2 regions of the Streptomyces sp. JLYT201 genome follow, and region 1 is predicted to be linked to the other one. Evidence: predicted binding sites of a transcription regulator. Region 1 holds the regulator's gene; the other holds the start of a gene.
What was found. Region 1 encodes HrcA, which represses chaperone genes, less so after heat shock. Its sites were predicted from a motif close to TTNGCACTCNGNNNNNCNGAGTGCNAA; they were not measured.
Positions count from the first base shown of each region.

Region 2: the regulator HrcA is predicted to act here: its motif matches at 2,400-2,426, upstream of groL (chaperonin GroEL).

Region 1 covers NZ_CM182551.1:6,486,511-6,498,456, reverse strand. Annotated here, with positions in the region: gene AC5WAM_RS27450 (S41 family peptidase) at 1-1,549, opposite strand, end outside; gene AC5WAM_RS27445 (hypothetical protein) at 1,595-2,152, opposite strand; gene AC5WAM_RS27440 (16S rRNA (uracil(1498)-N(3))-methyltransferase) at 2,309-3,058, opposite strand; gene AC5WAM_RS27435 (nitronate monooxygenase) at 3,055-4,137, opposite strand; gene dnaJ (molecular chaperone DnaJ) at 4,320-5,456, opposite strand; gene hrcA (heat-inducible transcriptional repressor HrcA) at 5,457-6,473, opposite strand; gene AC5WAM_RS27420 (MBL fold metallo-hydrolase) at 6,725-7,477, shown strand; gene AC5WAM_RS27415 (DUF3097 domain-containing protein) at 7,534-8,352, shown strand; gene hemW (radical SAM family heme chaperone HemW) at 8,387-9,622, opposite strand; gene AC5WAM_RS27405 (SpoIIE family protein phosphatase) at 9,668-11,608, opposite strand.
Region 2 covers NZ_CM182551.1:5,396,205-5,408,150, forward strand. Annotated here, with positions in the region: gene thrC (threonine synthase) at 1-223, shown strand, start outside; gene AC5WAM_RS22600 (MoaD/ThiS family protein) at 371-646, shown strand; gene AC5WAM_RS22605 (cold-shock protein) at 1,128-1,331, shown strand; gene groL (chaperonin GroEL) at 2,551-4,173, shown strand; gene AC5WAM_RS22615 (DUF397 domain-containing protein) at 4,261-4,521, opposite strand; gene AC5WAM_RS22620 (helix-turn-helix domain-containing protein) at 4,505-5,344, opposite strand; gene AC5WAM_RS22625 (hypothetical protein) at 5,460-5,675, shown strand; gene AC5WAM_RS22630 (hypothetical protein) at 5,672-5,875, shown strand; gene AC5WAM_RS22635 (hypothetical protein) at 5,912-6,487, shown strand; gene murQ (N-acetylmuramic acid 6-phosphate etherase) at 6,484-7,425, opposite strand; gene AC5WAM_RS22645 (MurR/RpiR family transcriptional regulator) at 7,524-8,435, opposite strand; gene AC5WAM_RS22650 (DUF8819 family protein) at 8,519-8,875, shown strand; gene AC5WAM_RS22655 (DUF4031 domain-containing protein) at 8,872-9,126, shown strand; gene AC5WAM_RS22660 (GNAT family N-acetyltransferase) at 9,218-10,330, opposite strand; gene AC5WAM_RS22665 (HD domain-containing protein) at 10,340-10,984, opposite strand; gene AC5WAM_RS22670 (maleylpyruvate isomerase family mycothiol-dependent enzyme) at 11,665-11,946, shown strand, end outside.

The sequences.
Region 1 (11,946 bases):
AGCCGCCGACGAAGGCGAGGTCGAAGACGTGGTCGTCGTAGACCGGGTCGAAGGCCCGCGCGGACAGGAACGCCAGGTGCTTGCCGTCGAGCGTGAACGCCGGGCTGTAGTCGCGGAAGCGCAGCTGGGTGGCCTCCGAGACCGACAGGTCCGCGGTGTTGGCGAGCTTGAGCTGGCGCAGCGGGCGCGGCCCGGGGTGGGACCAGGCGAGCCAGGCGCAGTCCGGCGAGAAGACGAGGCCGGTGGCCTCGCCGTGTTCGGCGCGGTCGACCTCGCGCACCTCGCCGCTCTCGCGCTCCACCAGCAGGATCCGGCCGTCGTGCGAGGCGACGGCCGCGCGGCTGCCGTCGGGCGCCACGGCGAGCGCGAGCACCCGCCCGAGCTGCCCGGCGGCCAGGCGGCGCGGGGTCGCGCCGGGGGCGAGGCCGGTGGCGGGCGCGAACTCCAGGGCGTCGTCGCCCTCCGCGTCCGTCACCCACACCACGTGCTCCTCGCCGTCCACGCGGAAGGTGCGCGGAAGGCGGGCCCGGACGCCGGGCGCGGCGGCGAGCGCGCGGGCGGGGCCCTCGCGGTGCGTCACCCAGTGCACGGCGCCGCGCACCGAGACGGCGCTGCCGCGCCCGCCGTGGTCGGGCGCCGCGGCCCCGAACCAGCGGGCCGCGCTGACCGGATGCGGCTGGAGGTCGACGCGCTGCCCGCCGAGCCGGACGTCCAGTCTGCGCGGCGCGGCGTCCGACAGGTCGTCCAGGAGCCAGAGTTCACCGGCGCTCGCATAGGCGACGCGGGTGCCGTCGGTGGCGGCGTGCCGGGCGTAGAAGCCGTCGACGGGCGTGTGGCGGCGCAGGTCGGTGCCGTCGGGCAGTGAGGAGTACAGGGCGCCGACGCCCTCGTGGTCGGAGAGGAAGGCGATGCGGCCGCCCACCCACAGGGGGTGCTCGATGTTGCCGTCGAGGCCTTCGTGGACGCGCGCGAAGCGGGGGCCCGAAGAGGCGGCGGAGGCGTCGGCGGAGGTCTCGGGCCGTCGCGTCCGGATCCACAGCTTGCCCGCCGTGCCGCCCCGGTACCGCTTCCACCAGGCGGCCTCGCGGCCCATCGGCGCGGACAGGAGCAGGACTTCGCCGTCGGGGCCGTGCGCCACGTCGCCGACGAGTCCGTACGGCAGCTTCTCGGCGGGCCCGCCGTCGAGCGGCACGGCGTGCGCCCAGGTGCGGCGGAAGGAGGCCTGGCCGTGCGCGCCGACCGCGAGGACCCGTCCGTCGGGCGTCCAGCCGCGCACGGACGTCTTCGCGTTCCCCCAGTACGTGAGGCGCTTGGACGGGCCGCCGTCGACGGGTGCGACGTGCACCTCGGGCGCACCGTCACGCGTCGACGTCCACGCGACGGTGGTGCCGTCCGGGGAGATCCGCGGGTGGCTGACGGGCGTGTTGTCGGCGCTGACCCGCCAGGCGCGGCCGCCGTCGAGCGGCGCGATCCAGACGTCGTCCTCGGCGGTGAAGGCGGTCAACTCGCCGTGCGGATGCGGAAACCGGAGGTAGGCAGGCTGTGTCACACCGTCACCCTAAGCAGGCGACGCCGCGCGGGACACCGTTTTGGATCACTTGCCCGGATAGCAGTTGCAGGTGGGGTCCGGCCGCTCGGTCACCGTGACGGTGGCGGTGGGCCCTGGCTCGTCCCGGCCGGGGTCGTGGCGCGCGGGCGGGGTGTGGCGGCCGCCGCCGTGGTCGCCGTCGCCCTTGTCGCCGTCGTCGTCATTCCCCTTGCCGCCCTGACAGTTGCCGAGCACGTCGACGCGGAACCACTCCTTGCCCTCGACCCGCGCGGTCAGATTGCCTCGGACGCACTTGCCGTTGCGCACGTCGGTGACCCTGCCCTTGAGGACGATGGCTTTCCCTCCGTCGGCACCCTCGGACTTGCCCTGGCAGTCCACCTCGGCCTCGCGCGGCTCGTCGGTGGCCTTCCGCTTGCCGTCGCCGTCCTTCTTCACGAACGAGGCCGTGCAGTTGAACCAGGCCACGTCCAGGTGCTGGCGCTCCAGCTCGGCGGTGCCCATCTTGTCGGTGGTCAGCGCGATGGCGGAGGTGCTCATGTCGCCCTCGACGGGGTCGCAGGCGGCCAGCGCGAAGCCGGTGGCCGCCACGGCCACGAGGGCCACGAGGACCCGCCGCCCTCTCGCCGTGCCCGGGCCCGGGATCCGCCTACGCCGGACAGGTCGCGGTAGTCGCCTCACAGCCCCCATGGATGGCAGCGTGCCACCGCGCGGGCCCGGGCGGTAGACCGGTTGCGGCCATCTGTCCAGTCGTCCGTCCGGTCAGGACCAGCGGCCCGTGCGGCCGAGGAGCAGTGCCGTCGCCGCGGTGCCCGCGGTCGAGGTGCGCAGCACGCTGCGCCCGAGCCGGTACGGCTTGGCGCCCGCCTCGGCGAACGCCGCGAGCTCCTCCGGCGAGATGCCGCCCTCGGGCCCGACGACGAGCACGATGCGGCCGGACGCCGGGAGCGGGGCGGTGGCCAGCGGCTCGCTGCCCTCCTCGTGCAGGACCCCCGCGAAGTCGGCGTCCGCGAGGAGCCGCGCGACCTGCTTGGTCGTGGCGGCCTCCGCGACCTCGGGGAAGCGGACCCGCCGGGACTGCTTGCCCGCCTCGCGCGCCGTCGCCCGCCACTTGCCGAGCGCCTTCAGGCCGCGCTCGCCCTTCCACTGCGTGATGCAGCGGGAGGCGGCCCAGGGCACGACGGCGTCCACCCCGGTCTCCGTCATGGTCTCCACGGCGAGTTCACCGCGGTCGCCCTTGGGCAGCGCCTGTACGACGGTGATCAGGGGGCTCTCCGCGTCCTGTTCGCGCACGCCGTCGTCGTCGAGGGCGACCAGGAGCCGGTCCTTGCCCTCGGCGGCGGCCACGGTGCCGTGCGCCCAGCGCCCCGCGCCGTCGGTGAGCACCACGTCCTCACCGGCGCGCAGCCGCTTCACGGACACGGCGTGCCGTCCCTCGGGGCCTTCGAGCACGTACGTCCGTCCGGGCGCGGCACCCGTGAAGTCGTCGACGACGAACACCGGCGCGGTCATGCGGCACCGCCCGCGTCCCGGCCCGCGGCCGCGGCCAGCGCCTCGTCGAGTTCGGCCACGAGCACCTCCACGAGTTCCCCGGCGGGCAGCTGCCGCGCGAGGCGGTGGCCCTGGCCCGCCCACAGGGCCATGGCCTGCGGGTCGCCGGTCTTGGCCGCGGCCTTGCGCAGGCCGGACGTCAGATAGTGGATCTGCGGGTAGGCGGCGGGCGCGTACGGGCCGTGCTCGCGCATGAAGCGGTTGACGAGGCCGCGCGCGGGGCGCCCGGAGAACGCCCGGGTCAGCTCGGTCCGCACGAACCGGGGGTCGGTCATGGCCTGCTTGTGCAGCGGCTGCGCGCCGGACTCCGGGGTGACGAGGAACGCGGTGCCGAGCTGCGCCAGGTCGGCGCCCGCCGCGAGCACCGCGGCGATCTGCGCGCCCCGCATCAGTCCGCCCGCGGCGATCACGGGCAGCTCTACGGCCTCCCTGACCTGCGTGATGAGGCTCAGCAGGCCGATCCCGGCGCCGTCGGTCTCCGGGTTGTCGCGGTGCGTGCCCTGGTGGCCGCCCGCCTCGACGCCCTGGACGCACACGGCGTCGGCGCCCGCGGCCTGCGCGGCCAGGGCCTCCTCGGGCGTGGTGACGGTGACGACGGTGGTGGTGCCGACCCGCTCCAGGGCCTGGAGGTCCTTGCGGGAGGGGCAGCCGAAGGTGAACGACACCAGCGGCACGGGGTCGTCGCGGAGGATCGCCAGCTTCGCCTCGTAGCCGTCGTCGAGCTTGACGTCGGTGTCGCCGAGCTCCGTCTCGTACCAGGTGGCCTCTCCGGCGAGCTGGTTGCGGTACACCTCGACGGCCGCCGGGTCCGCGCAGGCGGGCTGCGGCATGAAGAGGTTCACCCCGAACGGGCGCGCCGTCAGGCCCCTGACCTGCTTTATCTCCTGGTACATGCCGTCGGCGGTCTTGTACCCGGCCGCGAGCGAGCCGAGCCCCCCGGCCTCGGACACGGCCGCCACGAGCTGCGGAGTCGAGCCCCCGCCCGCCATCGGGGCCTGCACGATCGGATGACGACAGAGAGCGTGGAGAGGGGAGACCATACGCGCATCGTGCCACGTCTGGCGGGGGCGCCTCGTGCGGGGTGCGTCCCCACCGCTACCGCTGCGGGATTTCTCCCACCCGCCCGCCCACACCGCGCGGCTGCGCCCGCCACGGCCCCGGGGAGGGGTGGGCACAGCACCCGGGTGCCGAGCAACCGGGAGCCGGGCCCACCGTCCAGGCGCTAACGCCCGTTGAACGCGTCCTTCAGGCGCGAGAACAGCCCCTGCTGCCCCGGCTGGAACTGCCCCGTGGGCCGCTCCTCGCCCCGCAGCTTCGCCAGCTCCCGCAGCAGCCGCTCCTGCTCGGCGTCGAGCTTCGTGGGCGTGAGCACCTCCACGTGCACGATCAGATCGCCGCGGCCGCCGCCCCGCAGGTGCGTGACGCCGCGCCCGTGCAGCGGGATCGACTGCCCGGACTGCGTGCCGGGCCGGATGTCGACCTCCTCGACGCCGTCGAGCGTCTCCAGCGGGACCTTCGTGCCGAGCGCCGCCGCCGTCATCGGGATGGTGACGGTGCAGTGCAGGTCGTCGCCGCGCCGCTGGAAGACCGCGTGGGGCAGCTCGTGGATCTCCACGTAGAGGTCGCCCGCCGGGCCACCGCCCGGGCCGACCTCGCCCTCGCCCGCGAGCTGGATCCGCGTGCCGTTGTCGACACCCGCGGGGATCTTGACCGTGAGGGTGCGCCGCGAGCGGATCCGGCCGTCGCCCGCGCACTCGGGGCACGGCGTGGGCACCACGGTGCCGAAGCCCTGGCACTGGGGGCAGGGCCGCGAGGTCATGACCTGGCCGAGGAAGGACCGCGTGACCTGGGACACCTCGCCGCGGCCGCGGCACATGTCACAGGTCTGCGCGGAGGTGCCGGGCGCGGCGCCCTCGCCGGAGCACGTCGTACAGACGACGGCCGTGTCGACCTGGATGTCCTTGGTCGTGCCGAAGGCCGCCTCGTCGAGGTCGATCTCCAGACGGATCATGGCGTCCTGGCCGCGTCGGGTGCGCGAGCGCGGCCCGCGCTGCGACGCCGTACCGAAGAACGCGTCCATGATGTCCGAGAAGTTGCCGAAGCCACCGGCTCCGAAACCGCCCGCGCCCGCGCCGCCCGACTGGGACAGCGGGTCGCCGCCGAGGTCGTAGACCTGCTTCTTCTGCGGGTCCGAGAGGACCTCGTAGGCGGCGTTGATCTCTTTGAAGCGCTCTTGCGTCTTGGGATCGGGATTGACGTCCGGGTGCAGCTCGCGCGCGAGCCGCCGGAAGGCCTTCTTGATCTCGTCCTGGGACGCGTCGCGGCGCACGCCGAGCACGGCGTAGTAGTCCGTGGCCACTTACGACTCCGCCAGGATCTGTCCGACGTAACGTGCCACTGCGCGTACTGCTCCCATCGTTCCCGGATAGTCCATGCGGGTCGGTCCGACCACGCCTAGCTTGGCCACTGCCTCGCCTCCCGAACCGTAGCCGACGGAGACCACGGACGTGGAGCTGAGTCCCTCGTGGGCGTTCTCGTGACCGATCTTCACGGTCATGCCCGAATCCGTAGCCTCACCAAGCAACTTGAGGAGGACGACCTGTTCCTCCAGGGCCTCGAGGACCGGCCGGATCGTGAGAGGGAAGTCATGTCCGAAGCGGGTCAGATTGGCGGTGCCGCCGATCATCATCCGCTCCTCGTTCTCCTCGACCAGGGTTTCGAGGAGGGTGGACAGGACCGTCGCCACCGTGGCCTGGTCCTCCTTGTCGAAGGACTCGGACAGGTCCTGGACGAGCTGCGGCACGTCCGAGAACCGGCGGCCCGCGACCCGGCTGTTGAGCCGCGCCCGCAGGTCCGCGAGTGACGTTTCACCGAACGGCGCCGGGCAGTCGATCAGGCGCTGCTCGACCCGCCCCGTGTCCGTGATCAGGACGAGCATGAGCCGGGCCGGGGCGAGCGAGAGCAGTTCCACGTGGCGCACCGTCGACCGCGTCAGGGACGGGTACTGCACCACGGCGACCTGCCGGGTCAGCTGCGCGAGCAGCCGCACCGTACGGCCCACGACGTCGTCCAGGTCGACGGCGCCGTCCAGGAAGTGCTGGATCGCGCGGCGCTCGGGGGAGCTCAGCGGCTTGACGCCCGCCAGCTTGTCCACGAACAGCCGGTAGCCCTTGTCGGTGGGGATGCGCCCGGCGCTGGTGTGCGGCTGGGCGATGAACCCCTCCTCCTCCAGCGCCGCCATGTCGTTACGGACCGTGGCCGGGGAGACGCCCAGGTGATGACGCTCGGTGAGCGCCTTGGAGCCGACCGGCTCCTGGGTGCCCACGTAGTCATGGACGATGGCGCGCAGCACCTCAAGCCTGCGTTCACTGAGCATCGCGCACACCTCCACCTGTCGTCCCTCGTCCGTGGCCCCCGCGGCGGCCCCACCCTGGCACTCACCACGCGCGAGTGCCAACCTTCATCGAGTCAGTGTACGGCCGCCGGGTACAGCCCCGGCAAGGGCCGACTCCTTTAGTCATGCCCACGTGTGGCCCGTGCCACCGGCCCGCTCGCGCCCCGTGCGGCGGCCCCGGCGGCACGGGGGCACCGGCTGCCGGGGCACGGCGGTGGCGCTAGCGTCACCGTATGGACGTAAGCGTGACACCGGCCCCTGACTGGCGGGAGGCGGGCTGGGAGCGACTCGCCGCACGGGTGGGGCGGTACCGGCTCCCCGTGTGGGACTGCACGGTCGGCCTGGTCGTCGGCGACGAGGCCGCCCTGATGATCGAGGCCGGGTCCAGCCTGCGGGAGGGCGCGTGGCTGCGCGCCGAGGCCCGGCGGCTGCTCGGCGGCGGCCGCCGTGTGACCCATCTCGCGCTGACGCACCCGCACTTCGACCACGTGCTCGGCGCCGCGGCGTTCGCCGGGGTCGAGGTGTTCGGCGCGGTCGGCGTCGACGCGGTGCTCGACCGGGACCGCGAGGGCCTGCGCACGGACGCCGTCTCCCAGGGCCTGGACGCCCGCGCCGCCGCCGAGGCCACCGACCTGCTGGTCCTTCCGCGCCACCTGGTGAGCGGCGAGTGGACCCTCGACCTGGGCGGCGTCCAGGTCCTCCTCGCGAACGTCGGCCCCGGCCACACCGGCCACGACCTGGCCGTCCTGGTGCCCGGCGCGCCCGGAGAGCCCGAGGTCGTCTTCTGCGGCGACCTCGTGGAGGAGTCGGGCGAGCCCCAGGCCGGTCCCGACGCGGTCCCCGGGCGGTGGCCCGCCGCGCTCGACCGGCTGCTCGACCTGGGCGGCCCGGACGCGCGGTACGTGCCGGGGCACGGGGCGGTCGTCGACGCGGCCTTCGTACGGGCCCAACGCAAGGAGCTGGCGGCGCGGTTCGGGGTGCGCTGAGCGGCGCGGGCACGTCCCCGTGACGGGACGTCACGCGATGTCATAACGTCTGTCGAATGCGCAGCTACAACCCGGACCTCACCCCGCCGTGGAAGAGGTCGGCCCCCGTTCCCGAAGTCCCCGCCGACGTCGACCTGGTGGTGGAGGAGGTCCGGACCGGCTTCTGCGGCGCGGTGATCCGCTGCGAGAAGACCGCCGAGGGCCCGACGGTGACCCTTGAGGACCGCTTCGGCAAGCACCGGGTGTTCCCGATGGTGCCGCGCGGCTTCCTCCTGGAGGGCAAGACCGTCACGCTCGTCCGCCCGAAGGCCGCGGCGGCGGCCGCCCGGCCCGCGCGCACGGCGTCCGGCTCGATCGCCGTTCCCGGGGCGCGGGCCCGGGTGGCGCGCGCCGGGCGCATCTATGTGGAGGGGCGTCACGACGCGGAGCTCGTCGAGAAGGTGTGGGGCGACGACCTGCGCATCGAGGGCGTCGTCGTCGAGTACCTGGAGGGCATCGACGACCTTCCGGCGATCGTCGCGGAATTCGCGCCGGGCCCCGACGCGCGCCTCGGCGTCCTCGTGGACCACCTCGTGCCCGGCTCCAAGGAGTCCCGGATCGCGGCCGGGGTCTCCAGCCCGCACGCGCTGGTGGTCGGCCACCCGTACATCGACGTCTGGGAGGCGGTGAAGCCCTCGTCCCTGGGCATCGCGTCCTGGCCCCGCGTGCCGCGCGGCCAGGACTGGAAGACCGGGGTGTGCCGGGCCCTCGGCTGGCCGGAGAACACCGGGGCCGCGTGGCAGCGGATCCTGGGCTCGGTGCGCAGCTACAAGGACCTGGAGCCCCAGCTCCTGGGCCGCGTCGAGGAGCTGATCGATTTCGTGACGGCCCCGTAGCCCCGGGGCGGCCTCAGGCAACCCGGGGACGGCCTCAGTCGACCAGGTCCCGCACCACCGCGTCGGCCAGGAGGCGGCCGCGCAGGGTCAGCACCGCCCGCCCCCGCTCGTAGGGCTCGGGGGCCAGGAGGCCGTCCGTCAGGGCGCGGCGCGAGGCGGCCAGGCCCGCTTCCTTCAGGAGCGACAGCGGGCAGCCGTCCCGGAGCCGCAGTTCGAGGAGGATCCGCTCCACCCGGCGGTCCTCGTCCGCGAGGAGCTCACGCCCGGCCCCCGGCGAACGCCCTTCCGCGAGGGCCGCCGCGTACGCTCCGGGGTGCTTCACGTTCCACCAGCGCACGCCCCCGACGTGGCTGTGCGCGCCGGGGCCCGCGCCCCACCAGTCGGCGCCCCGCCAGTACAGCTCGTTGTGCAGACAGCGGCCCGCCTCCGAGGTGGCCCAGTTGGACACCTCGTACCACTGGAACCCGGCGGCCGACAGGGCCTCCTCGGCGATCAGATAGCGGTCGGCGTGCACGTCGTCGTCCGTCATGGGGACCTCGCCGCGCCGGATGCGGCGGGCCAGCTGCGTGCCCTCCTCCACGATCAGCGCGTACGCGGACACGTGGTCGGGCCCGGCGCCGATCGCGGCGTCGAGGGAGGCCCGCCAGTCGTCGTCGCTCTCGCCGGGGGTGCCGTAGATCAGGTCGAGGTTGACGTGCTCGAAGCCCGCCGCGCGCGCCTCGGCGACGCAGGCCTCGGGCCGCCCGGGGGTGTGCGTGCGGTCGAGGATCTTCAGGACGTGCTGCTTGGCGCTCTGCATGCCGAAGGAGACGCGGTTGAAGCCGCCCTCGCGCAGGGTGCTCAGATACGCGGGGTCGACCGACTCCGGGTTCGCCTCGGTGGTGATCTCCGCGTCGTCGGCGATGCCGAACTCGTCGCGGATCGCGCTCAGCATCGTGACGAGGTCGTCGGCGGCGAGGAGCGTGGGCGTGCCGCCGCCGACGAAGACCGTGCGGACCGGGCGCGGGTCGTCGCCGAGGACCTTGCGGGCCAGGCGGACCTCGTCGACGAGGGTCTCGGCGTAGTTGTCCCGGGAGGCGAGGACGCCGCCGGTGCCGCGCAGCTCGGGGGCGGTGTAGGTGTTGAAGTCGCAGTAGCCGCAGCGCGTGGCGCAGTACGGAACGTGCAGGTAGAAGCCGAGTGGGGCCGTTCCGCCCAGGGCGGACGGGGGGAGCGTCCCGTCCTGGGGCACGGGTTCTCCATCGGGCAGGGCGGAAGGCATACCTTCCATTATGGGCCCGGTCCGCGGGTCCCCTCCGTCCCCACCGGCCCGGGGTCAGCGGGCCTGGAGCACCAGGAGCGCCAGGTCGTCGTCGGGCGGCCGCGTCGAGAACTCGTGGACGAGGCGGCGGATCCGCTCCGCCACCAGCTCCGCGTCGAGCCCCGCGCAGTCGGCGAGGGCCGTGGCGAGCCCGTCGCCGTCGTCGAAGAGGCGCCCGCCGCCGCGGCGCTCGGTGACGCCGTCCGTGACGCACAGCAGCGTGTCGCCGGGGAGCAGGTCGAAGGTCTCGCTCGTGTACGTCTCGTCGTCGACCACCCCGAGGAGCATCTGCGGCCCGGTGGCGGGCCGCACCCGGCCGTCGGCGCCCAGGAGCAGCGGCAGCGGGTGCCCGGCGCACGCCACCGTGCAGCGCACCCCGCCGTCGTACGGCACGAGCTCGCCGTACAGGAGGGACAGGAAGCGCGCGGTGGCGCCCTCGGGCGACACGCCCTGGCCGCCCGCGACGGCCACGACGGCGGCCGCCGCGTCCGCGGCCTCGGTGGCGTCGTCGAGGAGGAGCTGGTTGAGGCGGTCGAGGACCTCGGCGACCTGGTAGCCCTCGCGGGCGAGCAGCCGCAGCCAGGGGCGGGCCAGGCCGATGACGACGGCGGCCTCGGGGCCCTTGCCCTGGACGTCGCCGAGGGCGAAGCACCAGCGGCCGTCGCCCGCGGGGAACACGTCGTAGAAGTCGCCGCCGGGCCCGCCCTGCTCGCGCGGCTCGTACACGACGCCGCTCTGCACGCCGGGGATCTCCGCGACGGTGCTCGGCAGCAGTCCGCGCTGGAGGACCCGGCTGATGGTGGCCTGGCGCTGGTAGCGGCGGGCGGCGCTGATGGCGAGGGCCACGCGGCGGCTGAAGTCCTCGACGAGGCCGGTGACCTCGTCGGGGAAGCGCGGCAGGCCGGCCCGGCCGATGACCAGGGCGCCGAGGCTCCGGCCGCCCGCCACCAGGCGGTAGGCGACGGCGGCGCCGGTGGAGTCGCTGCCGAAGGCGTCGCCCGGCCAGGACACGGGCACCGCGCCGGGGCCCGCCGTGCCGGCGAGGCTCGGCGGCTCCTTCTCCAGGACGCGGCGCAGCTCTTCTATCCGCTGTTCACTGGTGTGCCAGACGCGCACGAGGTGGGTGCCGGGGGCGCGGGCGCCCGCCGCGCGCCCGGCGCTGTCGGCCTCGTCGTCGAGCCAGACCGCGCACCAGTCCGCGAGCCGGGGCACGAGGAGCTGTCCGGCGAGGGCCGCGACCAGGTTCTCGTCGAACTGGCCCGCGAGCATGTCGGAGGCCTCGGCGAGGAACGTGAGCGCGCCCCGGTTGATCCACTCCGTGTCGTGCGCGACCCGCTTGGGCGCCGGGGCGAGGATCTCGGCGGAGCGGAGCCCGCGCTGGAGCGCCGTCTCACCGGCGTACGCCTCGAAGTCGGGGAGGTCGGCGAGCATCCGCTCGTGGTCCACGGGGAGGCGCGCCCAGACCGTCTTGGTGCCCGAGCGGTAGGTGATGCCCCAGGACTCGGCGAGGGTGGCGACGAGTTGCAGGCCGCGGCCGTACTCGGGCGTGCCGGGGTGGGGGGAGCGCGGCTCGCTGCGCACGGCGCGCGCCGGGTGGTGGTCGGAGACCTCCACGACCAGGGCGTCGAGGCCGTCGTAGTCGAGGCCGTCGTAGGGGCCTTCGCCGGGCGTCACCTCGTCCAGGCGGCACAGCAGTTCGACGGACGTGCCCGCGTGCACCACCGCGTTCGTCACCAACTCGCTGACCAGGAGCACCGCGTCGTCCACGAGCCGGTCGCTGATCCGGGCGGCGGCGGGCACCGCGAGCTCCACCCAGTCGGCGAGCGCCGCGCGGACGAACCGGCGCGCGGCGGAGGGCGCAAGCGGGTTTCCAGGCAGGGACGTGCGCACTACCGTCGATGGCCCTGGGCGTGCAGCGGGCTCGACGGAGGCGCGGACAGCGGTCTCCCGTGGCATCGGAATGGCCCCCACAGTGCGGCTCCTGAGCAGTTCGGACGTTACGCCTCAGGCGACACGGACAGAGTGACAGACTGACTGGGCCCATAAGCACCGAGTTACCGAAGTGGGCCATCATGAGTGAGAACAGTGCTAAGCCCGCGCCCGGACACGGTCAGATTTCGGCATCGGCAGACACGCCGGCATCCGCCCGGACCCCGGCACCCGCCTCCGCCTCCGCCTCCGCAGAGGCACCCGGCCCCCTTCCGCTCCCCCACTCCACAGTGACCTCGGACTTTCCCATGGCATCGCCTGGCCAGACGCCGCCCCCAGCCGCCGGTACTCCCCCGCCGACTCCG
Region 2 (11,946 bases), 1.1 Mb from region 1:
CGCCCGCACGGAGGGCATCTTCGCGGAGACCGCGGGCGGCGTGACCGTCGGGGTCACGCGCAAGCTGATCGAGGCCGGTCTCCTCGATCCCTCGCTGACCACGGTGGTCCTCAACACCGGTGACGGCCTGAAGACCCTCGACGCGGTCGCCGCCACCTCGCAGGCGACCGCGACCATCCGGCCGAGCCTGGATGCGTTCCGCTCCGCGGGGCTTGCGGGCTAGCGCCGTAGAGTCGCAGGTCCTCATTTCGTCAGCGGGTTCGCTGTGGCTGGTCGCGCCCCCGCGGCGGAGCCGCACATCGACATAGCCCCGCGCCCCCTGGGGCGCTCCCGTACCGGGTGCCCTGTCTGAACTACCGAGGTGAAGAGTATGAGCGTCAACGTTCGCATCCCGACCATCCTTCGTACGTACACCGGCGGTCGGGCGGAGGTCTCCGCCGAGGGCGCCACCCTCGCCGAGGTCATCGCCGACCTGGAGAAGAACCACGCCGGGATCGGCGCCCGCGTCCTGGACGACCAGGGCAAGCTGCGCCGCTTCGTGAACGTGTACGTCAATGACGACGACGTGCGTTTCGAGCAGGGCCTCCAGACCGCGACGCCCGACGGCGCGGGCATCTCGATCATTCCGGCGGTCGCCGGCGGCTGAGCCGTTCCGGAACCGCCACGGGGAACTCGCGGGGCCGTTTCGTATACAACGGCTCTTGTTCCTACGCAGAGTTACCTCGATTGCCCCCTCCGCGAGAGAAGCGGAGGGGGCAATTCTGCATGGTTGAGCGCGGTACAGTTGGGAATGGAGCTTCGTTTTTGATGTCGGGCGGCATGAGTCGCCTCGGTGAAGTCGGCCGCGGAGCCGACAAGAAGCAGCCAAAGTGTCCTGCCTATTTGAGCCGAACGTGGCTTTTGTCTGGCCCGACTTGCCCTGAACGCCGGTGAATTCTCCGCATATCGACGACCGGCCGTGCCCAGAATTCTCGTCCGATTGACCTGTTGCAGACGGCAGTTGGACAGATACATTCAGCCGCGGTCGACGCGTTCCGGCGCACATCCCCCAACCCATGGGGGGTGAGGTCTGACCCGGGTCCGTGAAGTGCGGTCCTGCGCAAGGGCCAGTAATAGGGGAGTTAGGCATGGCTCAGGGCACCGTCAAGTGGTTCAACGCGGAGAAGGGATACGGCTTCATCGCGGTCGACGGTGGTGCGGATGTATTCGTCCACTACAGCGCGATTCAGATGGACGGCTACCGCACCCTGGAAGAAGGTCAGCGAGTCGAGTTCGAGATCTCGCAGGGCCAGAAGGGTCCGCAGGCGGACATGGTCAAGCTCGCCGTCTGATCGGCTTGGCGCGATCGGCCACCAGCGACGCGTGGGCCCGCCTCCCGGTTCGGGAGGCGGGCCCTCCTCTGTTGGGCCCCGCTCCAGCCGGGGCCCGGGGCCCCCGCCGACGCCACCGCTCCGCGGCGGATCCTCCCCGCCCACCCACCCGTGACCAGGCGGCTGCGCCGCGCGGGCGGCCCGTCCGCCCTGTCGTCCGTCGCTCGGGTGCGGGCTGTCGCCCCCGAGGCCGCCGCTGCCGCGGCGGGTGCCCTCCCACCCACCCATGGCCAGGCGGCTTCGTCGTGCGGTGGGTCGTCCGTCCTGTCGTCCCTCGTGTGCGGGCTGTCGCCCCCGCTGGCGCGGCGGGTGCCTCCCACCCGCCCACCCATGGCCAGGCGGCTGTGCCGTGCGGCGGGGCGTTCGCCCTGTCGTCCGTCGCTCGTGTGCGGGCTGTCGTCCCCGCTGGCGCGGCGGGTGCCTCCCTCCCTCCCGCCCGCCCGTGGCCAGGCGGCTGTGCCGTGCGGCGGGGCGTTCGCCCTGCCGTCCCGTCGTCTCTCGGGCGCGGGTTGTCGCCCCCGGCGCCGCCGCTCCGCGGCGGATGTCTCCCACCCACCCGCCCGTTTGCTCGGCGGTGCACTGTGCGGGCGGGGAGGTGGCCTCTCGCTCGTGCTGTGAAGCTGCCTGGTCATGGGTGGGCGGGTGGGAGGGCATCCGCCGCGCCAGCGGCGGCCTTGTGGGTTCCGGCTCGCACCCGAAGGAAGCCGGTTTGCTCGGCCGTGCGCGGAGCGGCGGTGTTGTGGGCGGCGGCCCGCGCCTGGCGGGCGGTGGGGGCTGAAGGGTGCCGGTTTGCCCGGCAGGGCACTATGCGGGCAGGGAGGTGCCCTCGTGCTCACGCTGCGGGCTGGCTGGTCATGGGCGGGCGGGTGGGGAAGATCCGCGGCGGCGGCAGCGGCAGCAGCAGCAGTGGTAGCGGCGGCGTCGGCGGCCGGGGTCCGCGCCCGGCGGGCGGTGGGCGCCGGGGGAAGCCGGACCCCAGACCGTGGGGGCGACCTTGCACTCGGAGGGGGCGAGTGCTAATCATTGGCGTTAGCACTCTACGAGTGAGAGTGACAGAAGGACCGGGTGGGTGAGGTCCGCAGGCCGGGTGGGGCAAGGAACCACAAGGCAGGCAGACCGTCCGTCGCGGGCGCCGGCGCGGTCCGAGTTTTTCCACCCCTGTCCGGGAGGACCACTTCACATGGCCAAGATCATCGCGTTCGACGAGGAGGCACGGCGCGGCCTCGAGCGCGGCATGAACCAGCTCGCCGACGCCGTCAAGGTGACCCTGGGCCCCAAGGGTCGCAACGTCGTCCTCGAGAAGAAGTGGGGCGCCCCCACGATCACCAACGATGGTGTGTCCATCGCCAAGGAGATCGAGCTCGAGGACCCGTACGAGAAGATCGGCGCCGAGCTGGTCAAGGAGGTCGCGAAGAAGACGGACGACGTCGCCGGTGACGGCACGACGACCGCGACCGTCCTGGCCCAGGCGCTGGTCCGCGAGGGCCTGCGCAACGTGGCCGCGGGTGCCAACCCCATGGCCCTGAAGCGCGGCATCGAGAAGGCCGTCGAGGCCGTCTCGGGCGCCCTGCTCGACCAGGCCAAGGAGGTCGAGACCAAGGAGCAGATCGCCTCCACGGCCTCCATCTCCGCCGCCGACACCCAGATCGGCGAGCTCATCGCCGAGGCCATGGACAAGGTCGGCAAGGAAGGCGTCATCACGGTCGAGGAGTCGCAGACCTTCGGTCTGGAGCTCGAGCTCACCGAGGGCATGCGCTTCGACAAGGGCTACATCTCGGCGTACTTCGCGACCGACATGGAGCGCATGGAGGCCGCGCTCGAGGACCCGTACATCCTCATCGTCAACTCCAAGATCTCCAACGTGAAGGACCTCCTTCCGCTCCTGGAGAAGGTCATGCAGTCGGGCAAGCCGCTGCTGATCATCGCCGAGGACGTCGAGGGCGAGGCCCTGTCCACGCTGGTCGTCAACAAGATCCGTGGCACCTTCAAGTCCGTCGCCGTCAAGGCCCCGGGCTTCGGCGACCGCCGCAAGGCCATGCTCGGTGACATCGCCATCCTCACGGGCGGCACGGTCATCTCCGAGGAGGTCGGCCTCAAGCTGGAGAACGCCGGTCTCGACCTGCTCGGCCGCGCCCGCAAGGTCGTCATCACCAAGGACGAGACCACGATCGTCGACGGTGCCGGTGACTCCGAGGCCGTCCAGGGCCGCGTGAACCAGATCCGCGCCGAGATCGAGAACAGCGACTCGGACTACGACCGCGAGAAGCTCCAGGAGCGCCTGGCGAAGCTCGCGGGCGGCGTGGCCGTCATCAAGGCCGGTGCCGCGACCGAGGTCGAGCTCAAGGAGCGCAAGCACCGCATCGAGGACGCCGTTCGCAACGCGAAGGCGGCTGTCGAGGAGGGCATCGTCGCCGGTGGTGGCGTGGCCCTGCTGCAGGCCTCCTCGGTGTTCGAGAAGCTGGAGCTCGAGGGCGACGAGGCCACCGGTGCCGCCGCCGTCAAGCTGGCTCTCGAGGCCCCGCTGAAGCAGATCTCCGTGAACGCCGGCCTCGAGGGTGGCGTCATCGTGGAGAAGGTCCGCAACCTCACCCCCGGTCACGGCCTGAACGCCGCGAACGGCGAGTACGTGGACATGATCGCCGAGGGCATCATCGACCCGGCGAAGGTCACGCGCTCCGCGCTGCAGAACGCCGCGTCGATCGCCGCGCTGTTCCTCACCACCGAGGCCGTCATCGCCGACAAGCCGGAGAAGGCCGCGCCGGCCGCTCCGGGCGGCATGCCCGGCGGTGACATGGACTTCTGAGCCGGTTCGTTCGGCTCGGGCTCGTCCTTCCCGAGGGCGGCACCTCCTGCTTCCAGCAGGGGGTGCCGCCCTCGGGCGTTTCCCGCCCTACGCCTCCAGGGAGTTGATGAAGGCGGACCAGGCCGGGGGCCGGAAGAGGAGGTGGGGGCCAAGGGGGTCCTTGGAGTCCCGGACGGGGATGACGTCCGGGGGGCCGTCTGCCACCTCCAGGCAGTTGCCGCCATCCCCTGCGCTGTACGTGGACTTGCGCCAGCGGGCGACCTCCAGGCACTCGTTGCCGCCCCCGCCGCTGTAGCTCGATTTGTGCCAGACGGCTGTGCTCAGGTCGTAGTCAGGGTTGCTCCTCATGGCTGTAATCCTGCGCCACTGACTCGAGTAGAGCTAGGGACTTCTCAGGCGGGAGAGCGGCGGCAACGAGGAGTTCGAAGGTGAACCGCAACTGCGCGACTGTTGCTGGGTCGTCCTCCAGCCGTCCGGTTCCGGGCCCTTCGAAGTAGACCAACGGGGCGGCGTCCTCGAAGTCCATCAACCTCATCGGCCCCGACATGGCCTTGTGCGCCCCTCCGTCGAACGGGAGTACCTGCGCGATGATTCGGCCCCGGCGCGTCAGACCCGCCACGTGACGCAAGGCTTCTGCCATCACTGCTCGGCCGCCGGTCTCTCGACGTAGCACTGCCTCGTCAAGTACCACCCACAACAACGGCTTTGTCGGGTGGTTGAGCAGCCGCGTCCGCACCATCCTGCCGTCCACCCACTCGTCGATGGTCTCCTCGGGGGCTGTTGGGTCGTGCGCCCGGTTCACGGCTCGTGCGTACGCGGGCGTCTGGATCAACCCGGGGATCAGCATCGGTGCGTACTGGCGGATCGCCGTAGCGATCTCTTCTGCATCCGCCGCTTCTGCGAAGTGCTCCGGGTACCGGGACTTCGCCGCAGCCTTGCAATTGCGGGTGAAGAAGTCCTCCGTCCCCAGCGCCTCATCCAGCATGCGCGCATGGTCCGGCTGCATCCGGCGCGTACCGGCCTCCAACTGGCCGATGAACGAGCCGCTGACGAAGATGCGGCAGCCAAGCTCCTCCTGGCTGAAGCCGGACTTCTCGCGAGCGTGGCGCAGCTCCGCGCCCAGTAACGCGCGGGGGTTGGACGACGGGTCGAGGTCTTTGGGGCGGGTCATCGGCAGGTAGCTCCTCGGACACCGGGGACTGTTGGGTGGCCTGCGCTTTTCAGGGTAGGCGCGGGTGAACACCCTGGGTGAGGAACGTTGAACACTCAGTAGAAAGGCGTAGGTCATGGCAATGACGGCGGAGGAGAGGGGCCGCGCGGCCGAGGACACGGTGGCCGCGCTGCGCGCGGAGCTGGCCCGGCTCGGGCTGACGCTGCCCTCGCTGCGCGTGGACCCCCTGACGATGGCGGCCGAGGCCCCGTACCCGCTCGTGGAGTTGGGGAGGTGCAACCTCGACACGGCGATGCGCCTCGTGGCCGTGCTGCGCGGGGCGGCGAAGTGAACCCGGGCGAGTACGCCGTGGACGTACGGGACGGCAGCGTCGGCCAGGTGATGGGCCACGAGGGCGGCTACGTACAGCTGCGGCCGGTGGGCGGCGGCCGGGAGTGGGACTGCCCGCCGGAGTCGACGGCCCCGGCGTCGACGGGGGAGGTGCTGCGGGCCCGGGTCCGCCAGGTGAACCGGGAGGGGCGGTTGCCGTGAGGCGTCGTTGTCAGTGACGGGTGACACGGTGGGCCCATGGGACTGTCGATCAGGTTGCACCGGGATCAGTTGACCGGCCTGTGGACCGCCACGGGTGAGGACGGGGAGCGCCCGTCGGTGACGGTGACAGCGGGGACGGCGGATGAGGCGGGCGCGCTGGTTCAGGAGGCATTCGGCGTGGCGGCGTATCGCCCTCCGCCGCCGATGCCGCCCGGGTGGCACCGCTTCAACCTGGTCCACTGCCCGGTAGGGCGGCTTCCCGGGTTCGAGGATCCGCTGTACGACGCGATCAAGGCGAGGCCGCCGCAGGGCTGCACGGTGGAGGCGTTCGGTGAGTACTTCGGTTTGAGGTGCGAGCGGCGGGGCGCGACCTTGCTGGACTCGGTGGGCGAGCTGTGTGCCGAGATCCGGACCGGTCACGGCCTCCTGATGACGGACCTCGGCATCGAGAAGCTGTGGGAGTGGAGCTCGGACGGCGGGACCGACGGATGGGGCGCCGAGATCGTGGGGCAACTGCTCCTCATGGCCGCCGAGCGCGGCCTGGCGCTCGGCTACCGCCCGGCGGAGCTGGTGGGGTTCCTGCGCCGGGCGGTGGGAGCCGCCGGGCCCTAGGCCCGGTCCGTCGCCGCGAGGGCCGTGCGCAGGTGGCCGCCTGACTGGGCGAGGAGGCGCGCCGCCGTGGGGGCGTCGACGGCGCCGAGGATCGTGAGGATCGCGGGCTTGACCTCGCCGTCCGTGGCGGCCAGGGCGCGCTCGATCTCCTCGTCGGAGGCGCCCGTCGCCAGGGCGACGATGCGGCGGGAGCGGGCGCGCAGCTTCTCGTTGGAGGCGCGGACGTCGACCATCAGGTTCCCGTACGTCTTGCCCAGGCGGATCATCGTGATCGTCGAGATCATGTTGAGGACCAGCTTCTGCGCCGTGCCCGCCTTCAAACGGGTGGAGCCGGTGAGGAGTTCGGGGCCGACGACGACCTCGATGCCGTGCTCGGCGGCCGCCGCGAGCGCGCTGCCCGCGTTGCAGGACAGGCCGATCGTCAGGGCCCCGACGGTACGGGCGTGCTCCACCGCGCCGATCGCGTACGGGGTGCGGCCGGACGCGGAGATGCCGACGACCGTGTCGTCGGGGGTGAGCGCGAGCGCCGTGAGGTCCTCGGCGGCCAGGGTTTTGCTGTCCTCCGCGCCCTCGACCGCCGTGACCATCGCGGGCGGCCCGCCCGCGATCAGGCCGACGACGTCACCGGGGTCGGTGTTGAAGGTCGGCGGGCACTCGGACGCGTCCAGGACGCCGAGGCGCCCGGCCGTGCCCGCGCCCGCGTAGACCAGCCTGCCCCCGCGCGCCATGCGCTCCGCCGTGGCGTCGATGGCGGCGGCGATCCGGGGGAGCTGCGCGGCGACGGCGGTGGGGACGGTCGCGTCCTCGCCGTTCATGATCCGGGCGATGTCCTCGGTGGGCAGCCGGTCGATCTCGGCGAGCTCGGGCCGGAAGGCCTCGGTGGTGAGGGACGCGAGCTCGGCACGTAGTTCGCCGTAGCCGTCGGGGGTGGAGGTCATGGGGCAGCGGCTCTTTCAGGGAAAGGGCGGGTGGGGAGGAGCCCGTCCGGCGTTCGAGGACGAGCGCGAAGCGCGATACGCGGTGTGCCGAGGCGGCCTCAGCCGTTGCGGTGCCGATGGGCCAGGGCTTCGTACGAGGCCGCGAGGGCGGGCGCGGCCGTCTCGTACGTGCGCTGGGCCACGCCCACGAACAGGCAGTCCACGACGAGGAGTTGGCTCGTGCGGGACGACATGGCCGCCGGGCGCAGCTCGCTCTCGCGGGCGGTGGAGGTGGTCAGTATGTGGTCGGCGTACTGCGAGACGAGGCCCTCGGGGCGGCCGGTGATGGCGATCGTCGTGGCGCCGTGCTCGAAGGCGACGCGCAGCGGTTCGATGACGTCGCCCGTCGAACCGGAGTGGGTGATCGCGACGGCCACGTCCTTCGCGCGCAGCGTCACCGCGTTGGTGACGGCCAGGTGCGGATCCGAGTGTGCGTGCGCGACCTGGCCGATGCGCAGGAGCTTCTGCGCGAGGTCCTGGGCGACGAGCCCGGACGCGGCCACGCCGTAGATCTCCGTGCGGCGGGCCGTGGCGAGCGCGGCGACGGCCGCCCCGAGCTGCGCGGTGTCGAGCCCGGCGGCCGTGTCGGCGAGGGTCTGCTGCTCGTCGTACGCCAGCTTGGCGACGACGTCGGCGAGCGGGTCGTCCACGGCGATGTCCGCCGTGACGGCCGGGGCGCGGCCCGACTGCTGCTGGGCGGCGAGTCCGGCGAGGGCGAGCCTGAGGTCGCGGTAGCCGGGGTAGCCGAGGAGGCGGGCGGTGCGGACGACCGTGGCCTCGCTGGTGCCGGTGAGCTCGGCGAGGCCGGTGACCGTGAGGGCGGCGCAGCCCGCCGGGTCGCCCGCGACGGCCTCGGCGACGCGCTGCATGGAGCGGGTCATCGACGGCGCGAGCGTGCGCACCTTCGCCGCGAGGGCGGCCGGGGCGGGCGGAGCCCCGCCCGCGAAAATTTCCTTCACGTCAGAGGTCACTCCTGAAAGATATTTTCACCATCGTGACCGGGTCAAGGCTCCTGCCGACCGCACCGCGGGGCACGGGGGGCGACAATGGCTGCATGGACACGATTGACCCGCTGGAGCAGGCGTTGCACGCGGCCCGCGCGCTGGTCCTCGCCGACCTCGCCGCGCGCGAGGTGGCGCAGGCCGACGTGGTCTCCTTCGTCGAGGAGTCCGTGGCGCACCGCCGCTGGTGGGTCGAGCAGTGGCCCGAGGGCGCGGCGTACGTCGCCGGGCTCGTCGCCCAGGACGTGCAGGACCGGATCCTGGAGCGGTACGGCCGCTGGCCGCTGTGCCCGGTGTGCGGCACCGGGGAGCCGCACGCCCTGGACGTGGAGCCGGAGCTCGGGCCCGATCCGCACTGGGTGTGCGCCAAGGCCGGAGTCGTCGTGGCGCCGGTGGGCAGGCTGTCGTGACGCTGTACATCGACCCGCCGGTGTGGCCCGGGCACGGGCGGCTCTGGTCCCATCTGGTGAGCGACGTCTCCTACGAGGAGCTGCACGCCTTCGCCGCGCGGATCGGGGCGCCCCGGCGGGCCTTCGAGCGCGACCACTACGACGTGCCCGCGGAGCGGTACGCGTCCGCTGTGGCCGCGGGGGCCGTGGAGGTCGGGTCCAAGGAGCTGGTGCGGAGGCTCACTGCGGCGGGGCTGCGGCGGCGGAAGTAGCCCACGCGGGGCGCCCCGGGCCCGCCCCTTCCCGAAACCGGGGGCTGCCGCCCCCGGGCCCCTGCCCTTTTCGGCGCTGCGCGCCTCGTCCTCAAGCGCCGGACGGGCTGAAACCGTCGCTGGGGCGGGCTGACATCGTGTAGGTCCGCTGGATCTCGCGGTCGGCGGACCGTTCGAAGCCCGCCCTGCGCAGGACCGCCTCCGACGCCGTGTTGCCCTCGTCCACCACCGCGCGCAGGCCGGTGACGTCGGGCAGGCGGAGAGCCCAGGTGGCCAGCGCGCGCAGGGCTTCCGTGGCGTAGCCGTTGCCCCGGGCCGCGGGGGCCAGGTCGTAGCCGACCTCCGCCCAGCCCTCGTGGTCGGGGACGCCGTGGAAGCCCATGGCGCCGACCGCGACCTGGTCGGCGGTCCGCACGATCGCGTACGAGCCCCACTCGGGGCGGTGCGTGCCCGCCGCGTACGCCTTCGCGATCAGCCCGGCGCCGATCCGCGTGCCCTCGCACGGGCCGCCCGCGATCCAGTCGACGCCGCCGGTGCCGCCCGCGGCGAGGTCGGCGAGGGCCGGGGGCAGGAGCTCCTGGAGCGCCACGCGCTCCGCGGGCAGGTGGATCTGGTTGTGCCAGCGCCAGCGCTCCAGGCGGGACCGGCCCGGCAGGGTGCCCCGGCCGGTCGCCCACAGCAGCGTCCGCCAGTGCGACGCGCCGTCCCTGGCGGGCGGCACGTGCGGGAACTGCCAGGCGAGCAGGGCCTCGCAGAGCCGCGCCGGGGGCTCGTACGCCACGTCGAAGGCGCTCAGTACGTCGTACGTGTGCAGCAGCAGCTCCACGATGCCCATGGCGGCGAAGCCGTGCGCGTCCGCGCTGCCGTGGGGGAACGGGTGGTAGCCGCGCGCGCCCCTCGGCGTCGTGCGCACCACCGCCGCGAGCAGGCCTGCCGACGCCTCCACGGCGTGCACCGCGGCGGCCGGGCCCGTGCCCTCGTCGAGGCGGATGTCGATCGGGACGTACGCGTCCGTCGTCCGTCCCGTGAGCTGGGCCGCGTACGCCGTGAAGTCGCTCACGAGGTGCTCCGCCGTCGCCAGGCAGCTCCACTGGAGGCCGCCCGCGGGCCGCGTCCAGTCGTGCTCCGCCGTCGCCGCCGCGCGCAGCGCGCCGCAGGCGTGCGCCACCGCCTCGTCGATCTCGTCCGCGCCCATCGTCAGCATGGTGCGAGGCTACGTGAGCAGCGCCAGCTCGGCCGAGAGGTTTTCGCGCGCGGGGGCCTCCCAGTGCGCGGCCCCGTGCGGGGTGCGGAACAGCCTCGGCAGGGCCAGGAGTTGGCGCAGGACGTCCGCCCGGCCCCGGCGGAACGCCTCGTCCGGGACGAAGGCGTACTCCTCGCGGACCGCCGCCGCGTAGGCCGCGTAGGCGTCCGGGGGCGCGGCGAGGACCGCCAGGTCCGCGTCGCACAGGACCTCGCCGTCGCGGTCGCCCTCGGCGGGGTCGTGGGTGACGGTGAGGCGGACCAGGCGGGCCACCTCCGCTGTGTCCTCGTCCGTCAGGCCCGCCTCCGGCAGGGCCCGCTCGGCCAGGCGGGCGCTGCGCTCCTCGTTCTCCGAGCGGTCCGGGGCGTAGACGGCGTCGTGGAACCAGGCGGCCAGCCGCACCAAGTGCGGGGCGTCCGCGTGCTGTTCCAGGGTGTCGATGTGGTCCAGGACGGCGGTGAGGTGCGTGGTCGTGTGGTAGCGGCGGTGCGGTTCGGCCCAGCGGGCCAGGAGGTTGTCCGCGTACGGGGCCGGGTCCGGGGCCGCCGCGGGGGTGCGGGCCGCGGTGAGGGTGGTGTGCCAGCGGGTGCGGAGCTCTTCGTACGGGTCGGCCATACCTCCGACCCTACGCGGCCCTCTGGGCAGGCCCCGCCCTGCCGAGGCCTGCCCCCGGGGGGCTTCCCCGGCGGGGGCCTCTCCCACCCACCCGCCCACCCGTTCCGGCGCGGCTTCCCTGCCCGGCCCGGCCTGGCGGCTCCCGGCCGTCGTTCGGCTGCCCGCCGCTACCGCGGCGGATTTCCCACCCGCCCACCCGTTCCTGCCCCAGTGACCTGGCTCGGCCCCGGCCTGGCGGCTTGCACGTTGTCGTTCGGCTGTCCGCTGCTGGCGTGGTGGGGGGTGGGTGGGATTGCCTGTTCCTGCCCCAGTGACCTGGCTCGGCCCCGGCCTGGCGGCTTGCACGTTGTCGTTCGGCTGTCCGCTGCTGGCGTGGTGGGGGGTGGGTGGGATTGCCTGTTCCTGCCCCAGTGACCTGGCTCGGCCCCGGCCTGGCGGCTTGCACGTTGTCGTTCGGCTGTCCGCTGCCGGCGTGGTGGAGGGGTGGGTGGGATGCCTGTTCCTGGCTCAGTGGCCCCGGGTCCGTCCCGGCCCGGCGGCTTGCGTGTTGTCGGGCTGTCCGCAGCTGGCGCGGCCCCCGGGGGGCTGCCCGTTCTTGGGCCGTTGGGCTGGGGCTTGGTGGGGAAGAGGCTGGGGTGGGGGCGTTGCCAAGTGGCGTTCGGGGCGGTTGGGTGGCCGGCATGACGAGCGAGCCCTCGACGCCCGGCGCGGCGTTGGAATCCGACCGCCCCGGCCGACTCCTGCGTACCGAACGCGACGCCTTGATGCCCCTCTTGCGCGCCGCGGACGACGCCGCGTTCGCGGCGCCCACCTGCTGCCCGGGCTGGACGGTCCGGGACCTGCTCGCGCACTGCGCGGCCGCCCTCACCCGGGTGACCGAGAGCCGGTTCGAGGAGGGCGTGTTCACCGCCGAGGGCAACGACCGGGACATCGCCGAGCGCGCCGACTGGCCCGTCGCGCGC